2 regions of the Pseudomonas azerbaijanorientalis genome follow, and region 1 is predicted to be linked to the other one. Evidence: riboswitches for the same ligand, from Rfam matches in the RefSeq annotation. Region 1 holds a riboswitch; the other holds the start of a gene.

Region 1 (8,704 bases):
GGCAGCGCCGAGCAGTTGCGTGCTCAACTGTCGCTGGCAAGGTTGCAGGAAGCGCCGGCGGCTCAGGCACCGACTCCGGCAGTGCCGGTTCAGCCTGCCGTCGGTGGTGCGGTGCCTACCCCGGCGCCTGCGCCAGCCCCGACACCGCAACTGCGGTTTCGCTGGTAGTTTTTCTCTCTTTATATAGAAGCAATGGAGTGGTTCATGGCCGATACGCGGCGTTGGTTCTGGCTCGGCGGGGTGGTCCTGCTTTGTGTTTTTGTCTGGTTGTTGCATCCGATCCTGACGCCGTTCCTGGTGGCCCTGCTGTTGGCCTATCTGTTCGACCCGCTGGTGGATCGACTGGAGAAGGCGGGGCTGTCTCGAACCTGGGGTGTAGTGGCGGTGTTTGCCCTGTTTACATTGATCCTCACCGCGCTGCTGTTGGTCCTGGTGCCGTTGCTCGCCCGGCAGCTGTTTCGTTTGTATGAACTGGCCCCGCAAATGCTTGACTGGCTGCAGCACACGGCGTTGCCCTGGGCGCAATCGAAGTTCGGCCTGTCGGAGGGCTTCTGGAAGTTCGACCGGCTCAAGGCAGCCATCGGCGAGCATATGAGTCAGACCTCCGATGTTGTCGGCGTGGTACTGAGTCATGCCACTGCCTCCGGGCTGGCGTTGATTGGCTGGTTGGCGAATCTGGTGTTGATCCCGGTGGTGAGCTTCTATCTGTTGCGCGATTGGGACCTGATGATGGCCAAGGTCCGCAGCCTGCTGCCCCGGGATCGTGAAGCGCGCGCGATGTCGCTGGCGGGTGAATGCCATGAAGTGCTCGGAGCGTTCATTCGTGGCCAGTTGCTGGTCATGGTGGCCCTGGGGGTGATCTATGCAGCAGGCCTGATGCTGGTCGGGCTGGAGCTGGGCTTGCTGATTGGCGTCATTGCCGGTCTGGCAGCGATCGTGCCGTACATGGGATTTATCATCGGCATCGGTGCGGCGCTGATTGCAGGGCTGTTCCAGTTCGGTGGTGATCTTTACCCGATGCTCGGCATTGTCGCGGTGTTCATGGTCGGTCAGGCGCTGGAGGGTATGGTGCTGACGCCGTTGCTGGTCGGTGACCGGATTGGTCTGCACCCGGTGGCGGTGATTTTCTCGATTCTGGCCGGGGGTGAGCTGTTTGGCTTTACCGGTGTGCTGCTGGCATTGCCGGTCGCCGCGGTGATCATGGTGTTGGTGCGCCATGTGCAAGATTTGTATAAGGATTCCGATATCTACGGGGGTGTCGACGAACCGCAGGGGTAAAAGGTGTCGATGGGCGATGGCGGGCTGCCCGGGTTCGTGCCGGGTCAGCCTGATTACACAGCGCGAGTGTTACATGCACCGCCAAAGAAACTGTCATAAAACCGGTGCGTTAACGCAAACCTTTGATTTTGCTTGTGGTCTATCGCATTGTGCGGCCCGCTTCACGGGTATAAACTTCGCAAACTTTACACAGAGGCCACTAACGGTTCCTTTGGAACTGTTCAGTCAGCATGAAACCGATTCAGCTGCCCCTAGGTGTGCGTCTGCGTGACGACGCCACCTTTATCAACTACTACCCAGGCGCCAATGCCGCTGCACTCGGCTATGTCGAGCGGCTATGCGAAGCCGACGCCGGCTGGACCGAAAGCCTGATCTACCTTTGGGGCAAGGATGGGGTAGGGCGTACGCACCTGTTGCAGGCTGCCTGCCTGCGCTTCGAGCAATTGGGAGAGCCTGCGGTGTATCTGCCGCTGGCCGAGTTGCTCGATCGCGGTATCGAGATTCTCGATAACCTTGAGCAGTACGAACTGGTCTGTCTCGATGACCTGCAGGCGGTTGCCGGCAAGGCGGACTGGGAAGAGGCGCTGTTCCATCTGTTCAATCGCCTGCGCGACAGTGGCCGGCGCCTGCTGATTGCTGCGTCGACATCCCCGCGCGAATTGCCAGTGAAGCTGGCGGACCTCAAGTCACGCCTGACCCTGGCCTTGATCTTCCAGATGCGCCCACTGTCCGACGAGGACAAATTGCGTGCCCTGCAATTGCGCGCATCCCGTCGCGGACTGCACCTGACCGATGAGGTCGGGCATTTCATCCTGACTCGCGGCACCCGCAGCATGAGTGCACTGTTCGAGCTGCTTGAGCGCCTCGATCAGGCCTCCCTCCAGGCTCAGCGCAAGCTGACAATCCCGTTTTTGAAAGAAACCCTCGGCTGGTAGACCCGCTGAAACCGGGGCTTATAGCCAGTTCGGCATATTTCAGGCGCCAGAAAATCCGCTTTCCTGCAAGGTTGCAGGCCGCGTGCATGTTTAAAATGGGCTTAAGCGCTTAGATGTAAACGAGAAACCAATAAGTCACAAAAAGATTGATTGAATTTGCAAATGAGGTCGATAGCGGGCATAGTCTCGACTTCTTTACAACTTCAGCCACGGTCGTGCCCATGCTAAATCGCTTCGCACCCCTCGTGCCTCTCGCACTCGTCACCCTGTTGTTCGGTTGCGCTGCCCACACTCCAGTGGTCCAGCAGCAGCAACAGCAGGTTCAAAACCCGGCCACTGCCCAGTCTTCCGCTCTCTTTCAGGAAGCTCTTTACCAAGAAGAGAAGGCTACCGAAAAAGAACTCGCAGACTTCGCTGGCGGCAAGTCCTACCAGCTTCCAGTCCTGGCCGACAGCATCCTCGAACGCGGCATGTCCCTGATCGGTACCCGTTACCGTTTCGGCGGCACTTCTGAAGCCGGCTTCGATTGCAGCGGTTTCATCGGCTACCTGTTCCGCGAAGAAGCGGGCATGAACCTGCCGCGCTCCACCCGCGAAATGATCAACGTGGACGCTCCGCTGGTCTCGCGCAGCAAGCTTGAGCCGGGCGATCTGCTGTTCTTCGCAACCAACGGTCGTCGTGGTCGCGTCAGTCACGCCGGGATCTACCTGGGCGACAATCAGTTCATCCACTCCAGCAGCCGCCGCAGCGGTGGTGTGCGCATCGATAGCCTGGGCGACAGCTACTGGAGCAAGACCTTCATCGAGGCCAAGCGCGCCCTGGCGATGGCACCTAACACGTCGCCAATTGTCACTGCACGTAAATAAGCGGACATTTTGTAAGGCGAACTTAAAGTCTTACTTGAAGTTTGTCGTGTAGCCGCTAGAATCTTGATCTACAAATGATGGCAAACCGCCTGCGTCCTACGCAGGCGGTTTTCTTTTCTGCGCTCCCCGCAGAAAAAGCCGCAGCCAGATCAGGATGTTCTGCTTATGACGACGTCGGCCCGCCTCGCAATCATGTTCTTCGCAGCGCTGCTCAGTGCCTGCGCCAGCCGCACACCGCCTCCTGCGCCGGTGGTTCGCGCGCCCATCGTATTTGGTTCCCCACAAGCGTTTTCGCCCGAAGCGGAGGACGTGCTGTTTCGCGCGCTCGGCCTGGTGGGTACGCCTTATCGCTGGGGTGGCAACACGCCGGATTCCGGGTTTGATTGCAGCGGCCTGATCGCGTACGTGTACCGCGATGTAGCCGGTATTGCCTTGCCGCGCACCACGCGCGAGATGATCTCCATGCAAGCGGCGAGTGTTGGCAAGGAAGGCCTGCAGACTGGCGACCTGCTTTTCTTCGCTACCAATGGCGGTTCCCAGGTCAGTCATGCCGGCATCTACGTGGGAGAAGGGCGTTTCGTCCACGCGCCGGCCACTGGCGGCACCGTGAAGCTCGACAGTCTGTCCAAGGCGTATTGGCAAAAGGCTTACCTGAGCGCCAAGCGTGTTCTGCAGCCTGAACATCTGGCGCGCAACCCGTAACGTCCGGAGCTGCTGCTCATGACTGCTCGTACGCTGAATCTCGACGACGCCCTGTATCAATACCTGCTCGATGTTTCCCTGCGCGAAACACCACTGCTCAAGCGCTTGCGCGATGAGACCCAGGCGCTGCCGATGGCGCGCTGGCAGGTGGCGCCGGAGCAGGGACAGTTTCTCGCCTTGCTGGTTAAGCTGACAGGCGCCAGGCGCTTGCTCGAAGTCGGTACTTTCACCGGATACAGCGCGCTGTGCATGGCGGCGGCATTGCCGGCTGAAGGTTCGCTGATTTGCTGTGATATTCCCGGCGACTACAACGCCATCGCACGGCGCTACTGGCAGGAAGCGGGACTCACCGGGCGGATCGACCTGCGCCTGGCCCCCGCACTGGAAACCCTCGGCGATCTTGAGCGGCAAGGTGGGGGCGAGCAGTTCGACCTGGTGTTCATCGATGCCGACAAGGCCAACTATCCGAGTTATCTGGAGCATGCCCTGCGTTTGCTGCGGGTCGGTGGGCTGGTGCTGTTCGACAACACCCTGTGGAGCGGGCGCGTGCTTGAGACCAGCCCCGAGAGCGCGGACACCCGGGCTATCCAGGCGCTCAACCTGGCGTTGAAGGATGATGTGCGGGTGGATCTGTCGTTGTTGCCGATCGGCGATGGATTGACGCTCTGTCGCAAGCGCTGAACCCCTGTGGGAGCGGGCTTGCTCGCGAATGCGCAATGTCAGACGCCACATCTGTTGACTGATACACCGCCTTCGCGAGCAAGCCCGCTCCCACAGGGGAATATGTTGGCAGTTGGTTTTTATTTCACTGCCGACACCCGCCACACCTTGTTCCCCACATCATCGGCCACCAGCAGATCGCCCTGCCGGTCGATCACCACGCCCACCGGGCGGCCCATGGCTTCTTCCTTTTCGTTGAGAAAACCGCTGAGCACTTCAATCGGTTGTCCCGCAGGTTTGCCTGCGCTGAACGGCACGAAAATCACTTTGTAGCCACTGTGGGGGTTACGGTTCCAGGAGCCGTGCTGGCCGATGAAGGCCCCTTGGGTGAACGGCGGCGGCAGCTTGCTGTTTTCAGCGAAGGTCAGGCCCAGTGATGCCGTGTGCGGGCCGACGGCATAGTCCGGAGCGATGGCCTTGGCCACCAGGCCGGGGTTTTGCGGCTCGACGCGGCTATCGACATGCTGGCCGTAATAGCTGTAAGGCCAGCCATAGAATGCGCCGTCCTTGACCGAGGTGATGTAGTCCGGGACCAGGTCGCTGCCAATTTCATCCCGCTCGTTGACCGCAGTCCACAGCGCGCCACTGTGCGGTTCCCAGGCCATGCCGTTGGGGTTGCGCAGGCCGGAGGCGAAGATCCGCTGCTGGCTGGTGGCACGATCCACTTCCCAGATCGCTGCGCGACCTTCTTCCTTGTCCATGCCGTTTTCCGCGACGTTGCTGTTGGAGCCCACGGTGACGTAGAGCTTGCGGCCGTCCTTGCTGGCGATGACGTTTTTGGTCCAGTGATGGTTCAGCGGGCCACCCGGCAGGTCGACCACTTTGACCGGTGGCGATTTGATCTGCGTATCGCCACTTTCATAGTGAAAGCGCAGCAGGCGATCAGTGTCGGCCACATACAGGTCCTTGCCGACCAGGGTTATGCCGAAGGGCGAGTTGAGGTTTTGCAGAAACACCGTGCGGGTTTCCGCGACGCCATCGTGGTCCTTGTCGCGCAGCAAGGTGATGCGGTTCGCGCTGGGCACCCTGGCCCCGGCGCGTCCCATGACTTGCTTCATGACCCAGCCGCGAATGCCTTTGCCGTCTTCGGGTTTGGGTGGCGCGTTGGTTTCCGCCACCAGTACGTCGCCGTTGGGCAGTACATAAAGCCAGCGGGGGTGATCGAGGTTTTCGGCAAAAGCGGCCACTTGAGTGCCCGCGGCGGCGACGGGTTTCGCGCCCTGTGGCCAGCCGATGGCCGGGGCGATGTTCACAGTCGGGATCAGGGTTTTGTTGGGGGGCGGCAGTTGGGGTGAAGGGCCGGTGCCGTCGGAGACTTGCAGGCCGGCGGTCTCACTACAACCGGCGAGCCCTCCGCAGATCGCGATAACGAGAACGAGCGGGGGCGTGCGCATACGGGTGTTCCCTATGAATGCCTTGTTCTAATCATAGAGACGCGTTGTCGTCCAATGGTTCAACCCCTAGCCACGTGCTTCCTTGAACAGCACCGCAATGCCAGGGTGATAGTTGCCGGCTTCATTGCGCAACTTGCGGTAGGCATACGGGAAATACCAGGCGACCGCGCAGGTGTGTTCCTTTTGCAGGTCGTCGACCATGTCCTGGAGTTCTTCCGGTGTCGCGCCTTGCTGGGCTTTTTGCGGGGCGACGAACAGGCAGCCGAGTTTCAGGTCGCTGGCGTGGCTCAGGCGCTTTGCATCGCTGGCGATGTCGAGCAGGGCCTGCGTCAGATTGAGGCTGTTGACCCGTGGCCAGCGCTGGCTGGTCTGGATGTAGGCGCGGGTTTCGGGCGAGGCGAGGAACAGGTCGGCGCGGCTGTTGCGTTCGCCTTCTTCGGTCTGCTTGCGGGTAGGCGTCTGTTGCAGTGTGACCATCTCGGCCATCCAGGCGGCGGCAGACAACAGTCCGAGATTGGCTTTTTCGTCGTGCCAGTAGGGTGTGTCGCCATCACCGCGGATGGCGTTGTAGCGGTCGATGCATTCGAACCAGCGCTCGAGCACAGGGCGCAGGAATTCCAGCTTTGGATTGCTGATGATCATGCCTTGCATGGGCTCACCCTTGTTATTGTGTTGTGAGGTTGTGGCTCTTTGATATCACTGCTGAGAGCGAGGCACAAGATTGACGTCAGTTTTTTGATTGACGACAGTTATTCGGCAGTTGGCCTCCCGGCTTTAATTGACGCTCCACCCCCAACCCTCTAACCTTCGCGGCTTGTTTCAGGTGCTCTGTGACTTGGGTCGACAGAGTGAAACAGGGAAGCCGGTGAGCGAGTTCTTCTGTTGGTCGAGGAACCGTAATTCCGGCGCTGCCCCCGCAACGGTAAATGAGTGAAAACTGTGTCTGATGCCACTGTGTCGATTCGATGCGGGAAGGCGCACAGTCTGGCTTTGCGCCACTCATGAGCCCGGAGACCGGCCTGATTCATCCAGCGGCATCACGGTGGGCGATGCCAGGCTTGTTGCCTTCTATTGCTGTGCCTGCCCGCCGTTATTCCTGCCTCAACGGAGAGCTCCCCCATGACTGATACCCCCGATCGTGACGAACGCCACCTGGCGCGCATGCAGCGCAAAAAAGCCGTGATCGACGAGCGCATCGCCAATTCCCCGAACGAGTGTGGTCTGTTGCTGGTGCTGACCGGCAACGGTAAAGGCAAGAGCAGTTCGGCCTTCGGCATGCTCGCCCGCGCCATGGGGCACGGCATGCAATGCGGTGTGGTCCAGTTCATCAAGGGCCGCAACAGTACCGGCGAAGAGTTGTTTTTCCGGCGCTTTCCCGAGCAGGTGCGTTTTCATGTGATGGGCGAAGGGTTTACCTGGGAAACCCAGGACCGTCAGCGCGACATCGCTGCCGCCGAAGCGGCGTGGGCGGTGTCCCGGGAACTGCTGCGCGATCCGTCCATCGGCCTGGTGGTGCTGGATGAGCTGAACATCGCCCTCAAGCACGGCTACCTCGATCTCGATCAGGTACTCAGCGACTTGCAGGCCCGGCCGCCGATGCAACACGTGGTGGTCACCGGGCGTGCCGCCAAGCCGGAAATGATCGAGATGGCCGACACGGTCACCGAAATGGGCATGATCAAACACGCCTTTCAGGCTGGGATCAAAGCGCAGAAAGGCGTCGAGCTGTGAGCCAGCCTCGTCATTGCCCGGCGGTTCTGATTGCCGCGCCGGCCTCCGGCCAGGGCAAGACCACCGTTACTGCGGCGCTGGCCCGCTTGCATCGCAATCAGGGGCGCAAAGTTCGCGTGTTCAAGTGCGGCCCCGACTTTCTCGATCCGATGATCCTCGAACGCGCCAGCGGTGCGCCGGTGTATCAACTGGACATGTGGATGGTCGGCGAGCAGGAGAGTCGCCGGTTGCTGTGGGAAGCCGCCGCTGACGCCGACCTGATCCTGATCGAAGGCGTCATGGGGCTGTTCGACGGTACGCCGTCGAGCGCCGATCTGGCACGGCATTTCGGTGTGCCAGTACTGGGTGTGATCGACGGTACCGCCATGGCCCAGACCTTCGGCGCACTGGCCCTGGGGCTGGCGCGTTATCAGCCGGACTTGCCGTTCGCCGGCGTGCTGGCCAACCGCGTCGGCACGCTGCGCCACGCGCAACTGCTCGAAGGCAGCCTGACTGAAGGCTTGCGCTGGTACGGCGCGCTGTCCCGGGAAACCGGGATTGAACTGCCGAGCCGACACCTGGGGCTGGTTCAAGCCAGTGAACTGAATGATCTCGACCTGCGCCTCGATGCGGCAGCCGATGCCCTGGCCAACAGTTGCGAGGTCGCGCTGCCACCGGCAGTCGAGTTCGCCGCCCCCGATGTCATCGTCGCCGAACCGCTGCTGGCCGGTGTGCGCATTGCGGTGGCCCGTGATGAAGCCTTTGCGTTCACCTACGGTGCGAGCCTGGATTTGCTGCGGGCGATGGGCGCCGAGCTGTCGTTTTTCTCGCCGATCCGCGACCGTGCGTTGCCGCAGGCGGACAGCCTGTATCTGCCGGGTGGTTACCCGGAACTGCACCATGTTGCGCTGGCACAAAATACCGCGATGCTCGACGCGATCCGCGCGCACCACGCCGCTGGCAAACCCTTGCTCGCCGAGTGTGGTGGCATGCTGTATCTGCTCGACTCCCTGACCGATGTCGAGGGCACTCGTGCCGAACTGGTTGGTTTGCTGACCGGTGATGCGGTCATGCAAAAGCGTCTGGCAGCGTTGGCGTT
Region 2 (8,704 bases), 1.7 Mb from region 1:
CAGGCCGAGCTGGCGCAGATGATCGCCGTGGTCCTGCAGGTGCCGCTCCAGAATCAGGCTGGCCGACTGGAAACCGATGCGCCACGCCGTGGTGGTCGGCAAATTACGCACGTCCACCGAGTAAAAGTTACGCCCGGTGGGCAGCACGTCCAGACGACCGCGACTCGGCGCACCGCTGGGGCCGGCCGGGACGAAGCGACCGCTGAGGGCATCGAGCAGACCGCGCATTTCCGCTGGGCCGCAGGCGTCCAGGCGCGGGGCAACTACATCGCGAAGGCTGTCGATTATGGCACTCACTTCAGCCCAACCTGCCTCCTGTGGGAGCGGGCTTGCTCGCGAAAGCGGTGGGCCAATCGACATCAATGTTGAATGGTCAATCGCTTCGCGAGCAGGCTCGCTCCCACAGGGGTCATTCAACACGCCCGAAATCAACTGCGCTGCATACAGTTCCAGGCGCTCGCGGGTATCGCCCGCCGTGCGCCAAATCTCGTCACTGATAAGCAAAAGAGACTCGGGACGCGGCCCGGTCCATGGCTCGGCCAGCGCACAATCCAGTGGGTCAAACCCCAACGCAAACGCCTTGGCCAGCGCCCGCAGCAGACTCGATTGCGCACCGCGTCCATCGCCCCGTGGAATGCGCAACAACGCCAGCAAGGTGTCGATACGCAAGCGACCGGTGGGTGATTCGCCGAACACGTGCAGGCCGTCGCGGATCTGCGACTCTTTCAAGTCGCACAGGTAAGTGTCGAGTCGCGGCAACCAGATCGCTGCGTCGGTATCGCTGTCGAGTTGCTCGTCCAGCTGCAGTTCGCGGTCGATGTGCGAGTCACGCACCAGTTGCAGGATGTCGCGCTGCAACTCCCGTGCGCGACGCGGATCGAGCAACTGCGCTTCGTAATACTCGTCGGCCAACAGTTCGAGGTTGCGCAGCGGGCCATAGGTTTCGGCGCGGGTCAGCGGTGGCATCAGGTGGTCGATGATCACCGCCTGGGTGCGCCGCTTGGCCTGGGCGCCCTCGCCCGGGTCGTTGACGATGAACGGATAGATGTTCGGCAGCGGCCCGAGCAGTGCATCCGGCCAGCAGTTTTCCGACAGCCCCACGCCCTTGCCCGGCAGCCATTCGAGATTGCCGTGCTTGCCGACGTGGATCACGCCGTGGGCACCATAGGTGTGGCGCAGCCAGAAGTAAAACGCCAGGTAGCCGTGGGGCGGCACCAGGTCCGGGTCGTGATACACCGCGCTCGGATCGACCTGATAACCCCGCGCCGGTTGGATGCCGACGAAGGTTTGGTCAAAGCGCAGGCCGGCGATCATCATCCGTGCGTTGCGGCACATTGGGTCGTTTTCCGGCGCGCCCCAACGTTCCAGCACCGCCGCACGATTGGCTTCGGGCAGGGCATTGAACATCATCAGATAATCATCCATTGCCAGGCTTTGCTGGCACGGACGCAGGTCGAGGGTATCGAGATCGTTGCTGACACCGCCCAGCAACTGCTGGATCAGCGCGGTTCCACTGTCCGGTAACTCCGCCGGCAACGGATAACCTTCGGCATGCAGCGCCCGCAGGATATTCAGTGCAGCAGCCGGAGTGTCGAGGCCGACCCCATTGCCGATGCGCCCGTCGCGAGTCGGGTAATTGGCGAGAATCAAGGCAATGCGTTTTTCCGCATTGGGCACCCGCGCCAGTTCAACCCAACGTCGCGCCAGTTCAGCAACGAAGTCCATGCGCTCCGGTTGCGGCCGGTAGCAGACCACATCCGACTGACTGCGCTCACTGCGCCACGCCAGGTCCTTGAAGCTGATCGGGCGGCTGATGATGCGCCCGTCCAGCTCCGGCAAGGCAATGTGCATCGCCAGATCGCGCGGGCCAAGCCCCTGTTCACTGGCGCGCCAACCCGGTTCGTTGTCCTGGGCACAAATCGCCTGGATCACTGGAATATTGCGACGGAACGGTCGCAGGTGTGGCGCTTCGGGGCTGGACTGGGCGAAGCCGGTGGTGTTCAGGATCACCGAGACGCTAGCCTCATCCAGCCAGTCCTCGACCGCGCCCAGGCAGCCGGACTCCTTCAAACTGGCCAGCGCAATCGGCAACGGATTCAAACCCGCTGCCTGCAAGCGTTGGCAGAAAACATCGATGAAAGCGGTGTTCGCCGCCTGCAAATGCGAGCGATAAAACAGCACCGCCGCCACCGGTTGATCGGCGCGCCAGTCGGCTTGCCAGTCGCTCAGTGCGGCAGAATGTTTGCGCGGATGGTAGATCGCCGTGCGCGGCAGGGTTTGCGGCTCACCCCAGGTGTAATCGCGCGCCAGCCAGCGGTTGGCCAGGCAGCGGAAGAAATCCAGGGCGTTGCCCATGCCACCCTGACGCAGAAACTGCCAGAGCCGGTCGCGGTCCTCGGCGCCGACGGTGCTCAGGTCGCTGAGCTCCGGGTCCGGGCGGTCATCGCCCGGCACCAGAATCACCTGCACGCCGCGCTGGGACAGCTCGACCAGGCGCTCGATGCCGTAACGCCAATAGGCGATGCCGCCGTGCAGCGAAATCAGGATCACCCTGGCGTGACGCAGCACTTCATCGACGTACAAATCGACCGAGGCATGGTTCTGCACCTGCATCGGGTTGGCCAGGCGCAGGCTCGGGTAATCCTCGGGCAACTGCTGCGCCGCCTCGGCGAGCAGCGCCAGGCTGGAGTCGCCGCTGCACAGGACCACCAGCTCGGCGGGGGTTTGTCCAAGGTCGGCGATATTGTCATCCGACACGAAACCGCCGGGCTGGGTCCTGAGCAGGTGCATGGGTTACACGCTGAGCGCAGCGCGCAATTGCGCTTCGAGCACGGCGGCGTCCAGTTCCTGGCCGATCAGCACCAGACGGGTGATGCGCGCCTCTTCGGCGCCCCACTGGCGGTCGAAGTGCTTGTCGAAACGCGTGCCCACGCCCTGGATCAGCAGGCGCATCGGTTTGTTCGCAACGGCGGCGAAACCTTTGATGCGCAGGATGCCGTGCTGGACCACCAACTGGGTCAGCGCGTCCATCAGCAGGCTTTCGTCGGCTTGCGGCAGTTCGATGGAGATCGAATCGAAGGCGTCGTGATCGTGGTCGTCATGATCATCGTCGCCATCGTGATGATGGTCGTGGTGACTGTGGCGGCTGTCGATGTGTTCTTCGGAGCCGGCACCCAGGCCAATCAGCACGTCCAGCGGCAGGCGACCGCTGCTGGCTTCGATGATTTTCACCGCTGGCGGCAATTCTTCGGCCACTTCCAGACGCACGCGGGCCAGGTCGGCCGGATTGATCAGGTCGGATTTGTTGAGAATCACCAGGTCGGCGCTGGCCAGTTGGTCGGCAAACAGCTCGTGCAATGGCGATTCGTGGTCCAGGTTCGGGTCGAGTTTGCGCTGGGCATCGACCTGGTCCGGGAAGGCGGCGAAGGTGCCGGCGGCCACGGCCGGGCTGTCGACCACGGTGATCACCGCGTCAACGGTGCAGGCACTGCGGATTTCCGGCCACTGGAAAGCCTGGACCAGCGGTTTTGGCAGGGCCAGGCCCGACGTTTCGATGAGGATGTGGTCGAGATCGCCGCGACGAGCCACCAGTTCACGCATCACCGGGAAAAATTCTTCCTGGACGGTGCAGCACAGGCAGCCGTTGGCCAGTTCATACACACGGCCGTTGGCTTCTTCTTCGGTGCAACCGATGGAGCACTGCTTGAGGATCTCGCCGTCGATGCCCAGCTCGCCAAATTCGTTGACGATCACAGCGATGCGGCGCCCCTGGGCGTTGTCGAGCATGTGCCGCAGCAGCGTGGTTTTACCCGAGCCAAGAAAGCCTGTGACGATGGTGACGGGAAGTTTGGCCAGTGTTTTCATCGGATGCCCTATGGCTAGGTGGCGGGCATACGGGACGACGACCGGCAACGCAGATGTGCGTGCCTGAAGAGTTCGCCACCGGATCACCCCGCCCGGTTGAAAGTGAGAATCTGTGTCGAGGCAGGTCTCCTGGCTGACGGTGTGCCGGCCTTGAGCCTGGCATTCGCTGCGCCTTCCCGCCGGCCTCATGGATTGGGCCTGCAGTGGCGTGGCAACGAACATCACCGTTCACAGTTGCGGGGGCAGCCGCGGCATTGACCGCGTTCCCTTCTTAGCTTCGACAAACGCCGAAGAACCTCGAAAGCGCAAGGCTACGCATGGTATTGGGGCGGGTCAATGTTCACGTGACTTCTGCGGTGTGCCCTTCGCGAGCAAGCCCGCTCCCACATTTGATTGGGTTCTTTCAGAGGAAAAGGGTCAAGTGTGGGAGCGGGCTTGCTCGCGAAGAAAGCGACTCGGTTTCCAGTTGAGAACCCTTGCCAATTGACGCCCAACCCTCGCCCATGCTCTCCTACGCATCTTGTTACGGGTGCCCTTCACAGGGTGAAACGGGAAACCGGTGAATCATGTGCTTTACTCTAAAGCCATGTCAGTCCGGTGCTGCCCCCGCAACGGTAAGCGAGCGAAGCATCAGATCCACTGTGCCACTACGGCATGGGAAGGTGATGCTTGCAGGATCAGGCCCAAGCCTTTGCCCCTCGTGAGCCCGGAGACCGGCCCGCAACATAAAGTGACCATAACGATCACTGAAACAACAAACCCGCGGTGGGCGGGCGCTGTTTGAAACCCTGCGCGCCTGGTCGTGCAGGTTTTTGCATGCGCTCTTGATTCCCCGCTGACAGACCAGAGGGAAACGCCATGTCGATCATCAGCAGCACCGGCCACACTACAGCCAGCACCACTTCTACCCTGACTCAACGTCTGACCGCCGCCGTCTGCGCGTCGATCCTGGGCGCAAGCCTTGTGTATTTCGCCGGTTTCTCGCACATCGAAGCGGTGCACAATGCTGCCCACGATACCCGTCACAGCTCCGCGTTCCCGTGCCATTGAGACCTGCTGACATGATCAAGCGTATTGCGCAAACCGCAGGTTTCACCGGGTTGCTCGCCGCCCTGTTGCTGACCCTGCTGCAAAGTTTCTGGGTCGCCCCCCTGATCCTGCAGGCCGAAACCTACGAAAAAGCTGAACCGGCGGCCGTTGAAATGCATGAACACGCCGATGGCGCGATGGCTGCCCACACCCACGACGCCGAAGCCTGGGAGCCGGAAGACGGCTGGCAGCGCGTGCTGTCGACCACTGGCGGCAATCTGGTGGTGGCCGTCGGTTTCGCCCTGATGCTGGCCGGCCTGTACACCTTGCGTGCGCCGACCAAAACGTCCCAGGGCCTGCTCTGGGGCCTGGCCGGCTATGCGACCTTCGTGCTCGCGCCGACCCTCGGCCTGCCACCTGAACTGCCAGGCACGGCCGCCGCCGATCTGGCACAACGGCAACTGTGGTGGATCGGTACCGCCGCCTCTACCGCCGTCGGTATCGCACTGATCGTATTCAGCCGTCACTGGCTGATGAAAGTCCTCGGCGCGGCAATCCTTGCCGTTCCCCATGTGATTGGCGCACCGCAACCGCAAGTGCATTCGATGCTCGCTCCGGAGGCACTGGAAACCCAATTCAAAATCGCTTCGCAACTGACCAACGTGGCGTTCTGGCTGGCCCTGGGCCTGATCAGCGCCTGGTTGTTCCGTCGCAAAAGCGATGGCCAATACCACGCATGACTGACGTCAGCACTGCGCCGACCCTGGTGGTCGGCCTGGGCTGTCAAAAGGGCTGCCCCGTCAGCACCTTGCTGGCGCTGCTCGACCAGGCACTGGAGGCGCACCAGATTGCGCGCCATGAAATCAAGGCCCTGGCCAGCATCGATTCGAAGCGCGACGAACCTGCACTGATCGAACTGGCCCAGCAGCTTGGCCTGGAATTGATGTACTTCAGCAGCGAGCAACTGGCCCCCTATGAGCCGCAACTCAGCCATCAATCGCAAATAGCGTTTGAACGCACCGGTTGCTACGGCGTGGCGGAAAGCGCCGCACTGGCCCTGGCCGAACAACTGGCACAGGCCCCGGCAAAACTGCTGATTCCCCGACAGAAATATGCCCAGGCAACCCTGGCATTGGCCGGCGCGGCATAAAATCCCCGATAATCCCCGTCTCGATCATGAACATTCTTCATCTGAAGCCCTGTTCAGCCCCTTTTTTCCCTACAGGAACCGACGATGACCGTCTACTTCATTGGCGCAGGTCCCGGCGACCCCGAACTGATTACCGTCAAGGGCCAGCGGCTGATTCGCAGTTGCCCGGTGATCATTTATGCCGGCTCGCTGGTGCCAGCCGCGGTACTGGAAGGTCATTGTGCCGAGCAGGTAGTCAACAGCGCCGAACTGCACCTCGAACAGATCATCGACCTGTTCAAGGCCGCCCACGCCAAAGGCCAGGACGTGGCCCGGGTACACTCCGGCGATCCGAGCCTGTATGGCGCCATTGGCGAACAGATTCGCTATCTGCGTGAGCTGGGCATTGCGTTCGAAATCGTCCCGGGCGTGACGGCCACCGCCGCTTGCGCAGCGCTTCTGGGTGCTGAACTGACGCTACCGGACGTTTCACAAAGCGTGATCCTGACTCGCTACGCCGACAAAACCGCCATGCCACCCGGAGAGGAATTCGCCAGCCTGGCGCAGCACGGCGCGACCATGGCGATTCATTTGGGGGTCAATCACCTGCCGAAGATCGTTGAGGAACTGCTGCCGCATTACGGCGCCGATTGCCCGATTGCGGTGGTTCACCGCGCGAGCTGGCCGGATCAGGACTGGGTGACGGGAACGCTTGAGGACATTGCCGGGAAGGTTGCCGCCAAAGGGTTTCGGCGCACGGCTTTGATACTGGTGGGACGGGTGCTGGGCAGTGATCATTTCAGCGAATCGTCGCTGTATCGCGCGGGGCATGCGCATCTCTATCGCCCATAAGGCCCCTTCGCGAGCAGGCTCGCTCCCACATTGGAATATGGTCAACTGTGGGAGCGAGCCTGCTCGCGAAGGCTTCAGCGAATTTAACTCATAAAAAACGGCGCTCACGGGGCGCCGTTTTTTTATTTCGCAGCGAACACCTTAGTAGTAGGCGTTTTCTTTCTGCGTGTGGTCGGTCACGTCGCGAACGCCCTTGAGCTCGGGAATACGCTCAAGCAGGGTACGCTCGATGCCTTCCTTGAGCGTCACGTCGGCCTGGCCGCAGCCTTGGCAACCACCGCCAAACTGCAGGACGGCGATGCCGTCTTCGACCACGTCGATCAGGCTGACCTGACCGCCGTGGCTGGCCAACCCAGGGTTGATCTCGGTTTGCAGGTAGTAGTTGATGCGCTCGTTGACCGGGCTGTCGGCATTGACCATCGGTACTTTGGCGTTTGGCGCCTTGATGGTCAGCTGGCCGCCCATGCGGTCGGTGGCGTAGTCGACAACGGCATCGTCCAGGAAGGCTTCGCTGAAGTGGTCGATGTAGGCGGTGAAGCTTTTCAGCCCCAGCGCGGTGTCTTCGGGCTTTTCTTCGCCCGGCTTGCAGTAGGCAATGCAGGTTTCGGCGTACTGGGTGCCAGGCTGGGTGATGAAGACGCGGATGCCGATGCCCGGGGTGTTCTGCTTGGAGAGCAGATCAGCCAGATAATCGTGGGCGGCGTCGGTAATGGTAATAGCGGTCATGGAAACTCCTCGCAGGCTTGGGCGCAGTTTACGCCAATCGGCGCGCCGGACAAAGTCCCAGTATTTTTGTCAGGAAAGAATTGTGGGAGCGGGCTTGTGTGGCGAGGGGGCTTGCCCCCGTTGGGTCGCGAAGCGGCCCCAGAAAATGGGACTGCTGCGCAGTCCAACGGGGGCAAGCCCCCTCGCCACAAGCCCCCCCCACAGGGGATCAGCGGTGTTTCAGAGGTTCTCGAAGCGGTTCATGTCCAGCACGCCCTCTTCCACCGGATCGGTCTCCTGGATGTAGCGGCTCAGGTCATGGAAATACAGCCAGAATTGCGGATGACTGCGGCGTATTCCCCAACGTTCGACGATTTTCTCAAAGCTGTCGCTATCCTTGGCGTTCTCCATCGCATCCACAAACGCCGGCACTTGCCCGGCCGGAATGTTGAACATGAAGTTCGGGTAGCTGCTGAGCACACCCGGGAAAATCGTAAGGGTATCGAGCCCCGGCTGATAGCGCAGCGATTCGCCAAGCAGGAACGCCACGTTGCTGTGGGCCCGGTTGCGCAGCAGGCTGTAAACCTCTCGCTTGCCGCTGCCGGTTTCGATTCGCAGCATGGTCGCTTCCGGCAGTTGATCAATCACTCTCAACCCCGCCGCCGGACGCGAGGTCAGGCGGCTCAACACCTGCTCGGCATTTTGCAGATCCGGATCAATGTTCGGCCGCGAGCAGTAGGCGCCGTCGCAGCGGTTGATCGGGTCGGGCCTGGCATTGAGGTCGCCATATCGGGTCAGCAATTGCCGGGCGAAATCGCGCTTGGGATCCTGCGGATCAAGCTTCAGCGCGGTCGGTTTGTCATCGTCGATGGACTCGTAGTCCAGCCACATCTTGAATTTTCCACTGTTCTGATACCAGTCGTCGAGGTAACCCTCCCGCGAATCGGCGGGCATCAGACGCAGGAAATTCTGCTCGGCTCCGTTACGGATCAGGTCGAAATACAAGCGCGTCTGGGCCTGATGGGACACGTTGCCGAACACATCGAAATTGACTGCCAGTTGGTAGTAGGTGCGCTCCAGCAGCGGATAGTCGAACAGCCACATCGTCTGCGGCACTTCGCCGAT

Evidence for each region. Region 1 has a riboswitch for cobalamin ahead of cobO (cob(I)yrinic acid a,c-diamide adenosyltransferase). Riboswitches for the same ligand answer to the same signal wherever they lie in the genome.
Region 2: another riboswitch for cobalamin. It lies ahead of KSS91_RS12900 (CbtB domain-containing protein); the one in region 1 lies ahead of cobO (cob(I)yrinic acid a,c-diamide adenosyltransferase).

Annotation. Positions count from the first base shown of each region.
Region 1 covers NZ_CP077078.1:4,596,724-4,605,427, reverse strand. The annotation lists gene KSS91_RS20495 (DUF2066 domain-containing protein) at 1-168, shown strand, start outside; gene KSS91_RS20490 (AI-2E family transporter) at 205-1,278, shown strand; gene hda (DnaA regulatory inactivator Hda) at 1,509-2,213, shown strand; gene KSS91_RS20480 (C40 family peptidase) at 2,435-3,079, shown strand; gene KSS91_RS20475 (C40 family peptidase) at 3,245-3,781, shown strand; gene KSS91_RS20470 (O-methyltransferase) at 3,800-4,462, shown strand; gene KSS91_RS20465 (PQQ-dependent sugar dehydrogenase) at 4,582-5,895, opposite strand; gene KSS91_RS20460 (hypothetical protein) at 5,962-6,546, opposite strand; cobalamin riboswitch at 6,700-6,932, shown strand; gene cobO (cob(I)yrinic acid a,c-diamide adenosyltransferase) at 7,015-7,626, shown strand; gene KSS91_RS20450 (cobyrinic acid a,c-diamide synthase CobB) at 7,623-8,704, shown strand, end outside.
Region 2 covers NZ_CP077078.1:2,900,786-2,909,489, reverse strand. The annotation lists gene cobN (cobaltochelatase subunit CobN) at 1-2,790, opposite strand, end outside; gene cobW (cobalamin biosynthesis protein CobW) at 2,794-3,864, opposite strand; cobalamin riboswitch at 3,967-4,179, opposite strand; cobalamin riboswitch at 4,375-4,600, shown strand; gene KSS91_RS12900 (CbtB domain-containing protein) at 4,723-4,914, shown strand; gene KSS91_RS12895 (CbtA family protein) at 4,926-5,633, shown strand; gene KSS91_RS12890 (cobalamin biosynthesis protein) at 5,630-6,043, shown strand; gene cobM (precorrin-4 C(11)-methyltransferase) at 6,128-6,874, shown strand; gene nfuA (Fe-S biogenesis protein NfuA) at 7,016-7,600, opposite strand; gene KSS91_RS12875 (fatty acid cis/trans isomerase) at 7,820-8,704, opposite strand, start outside.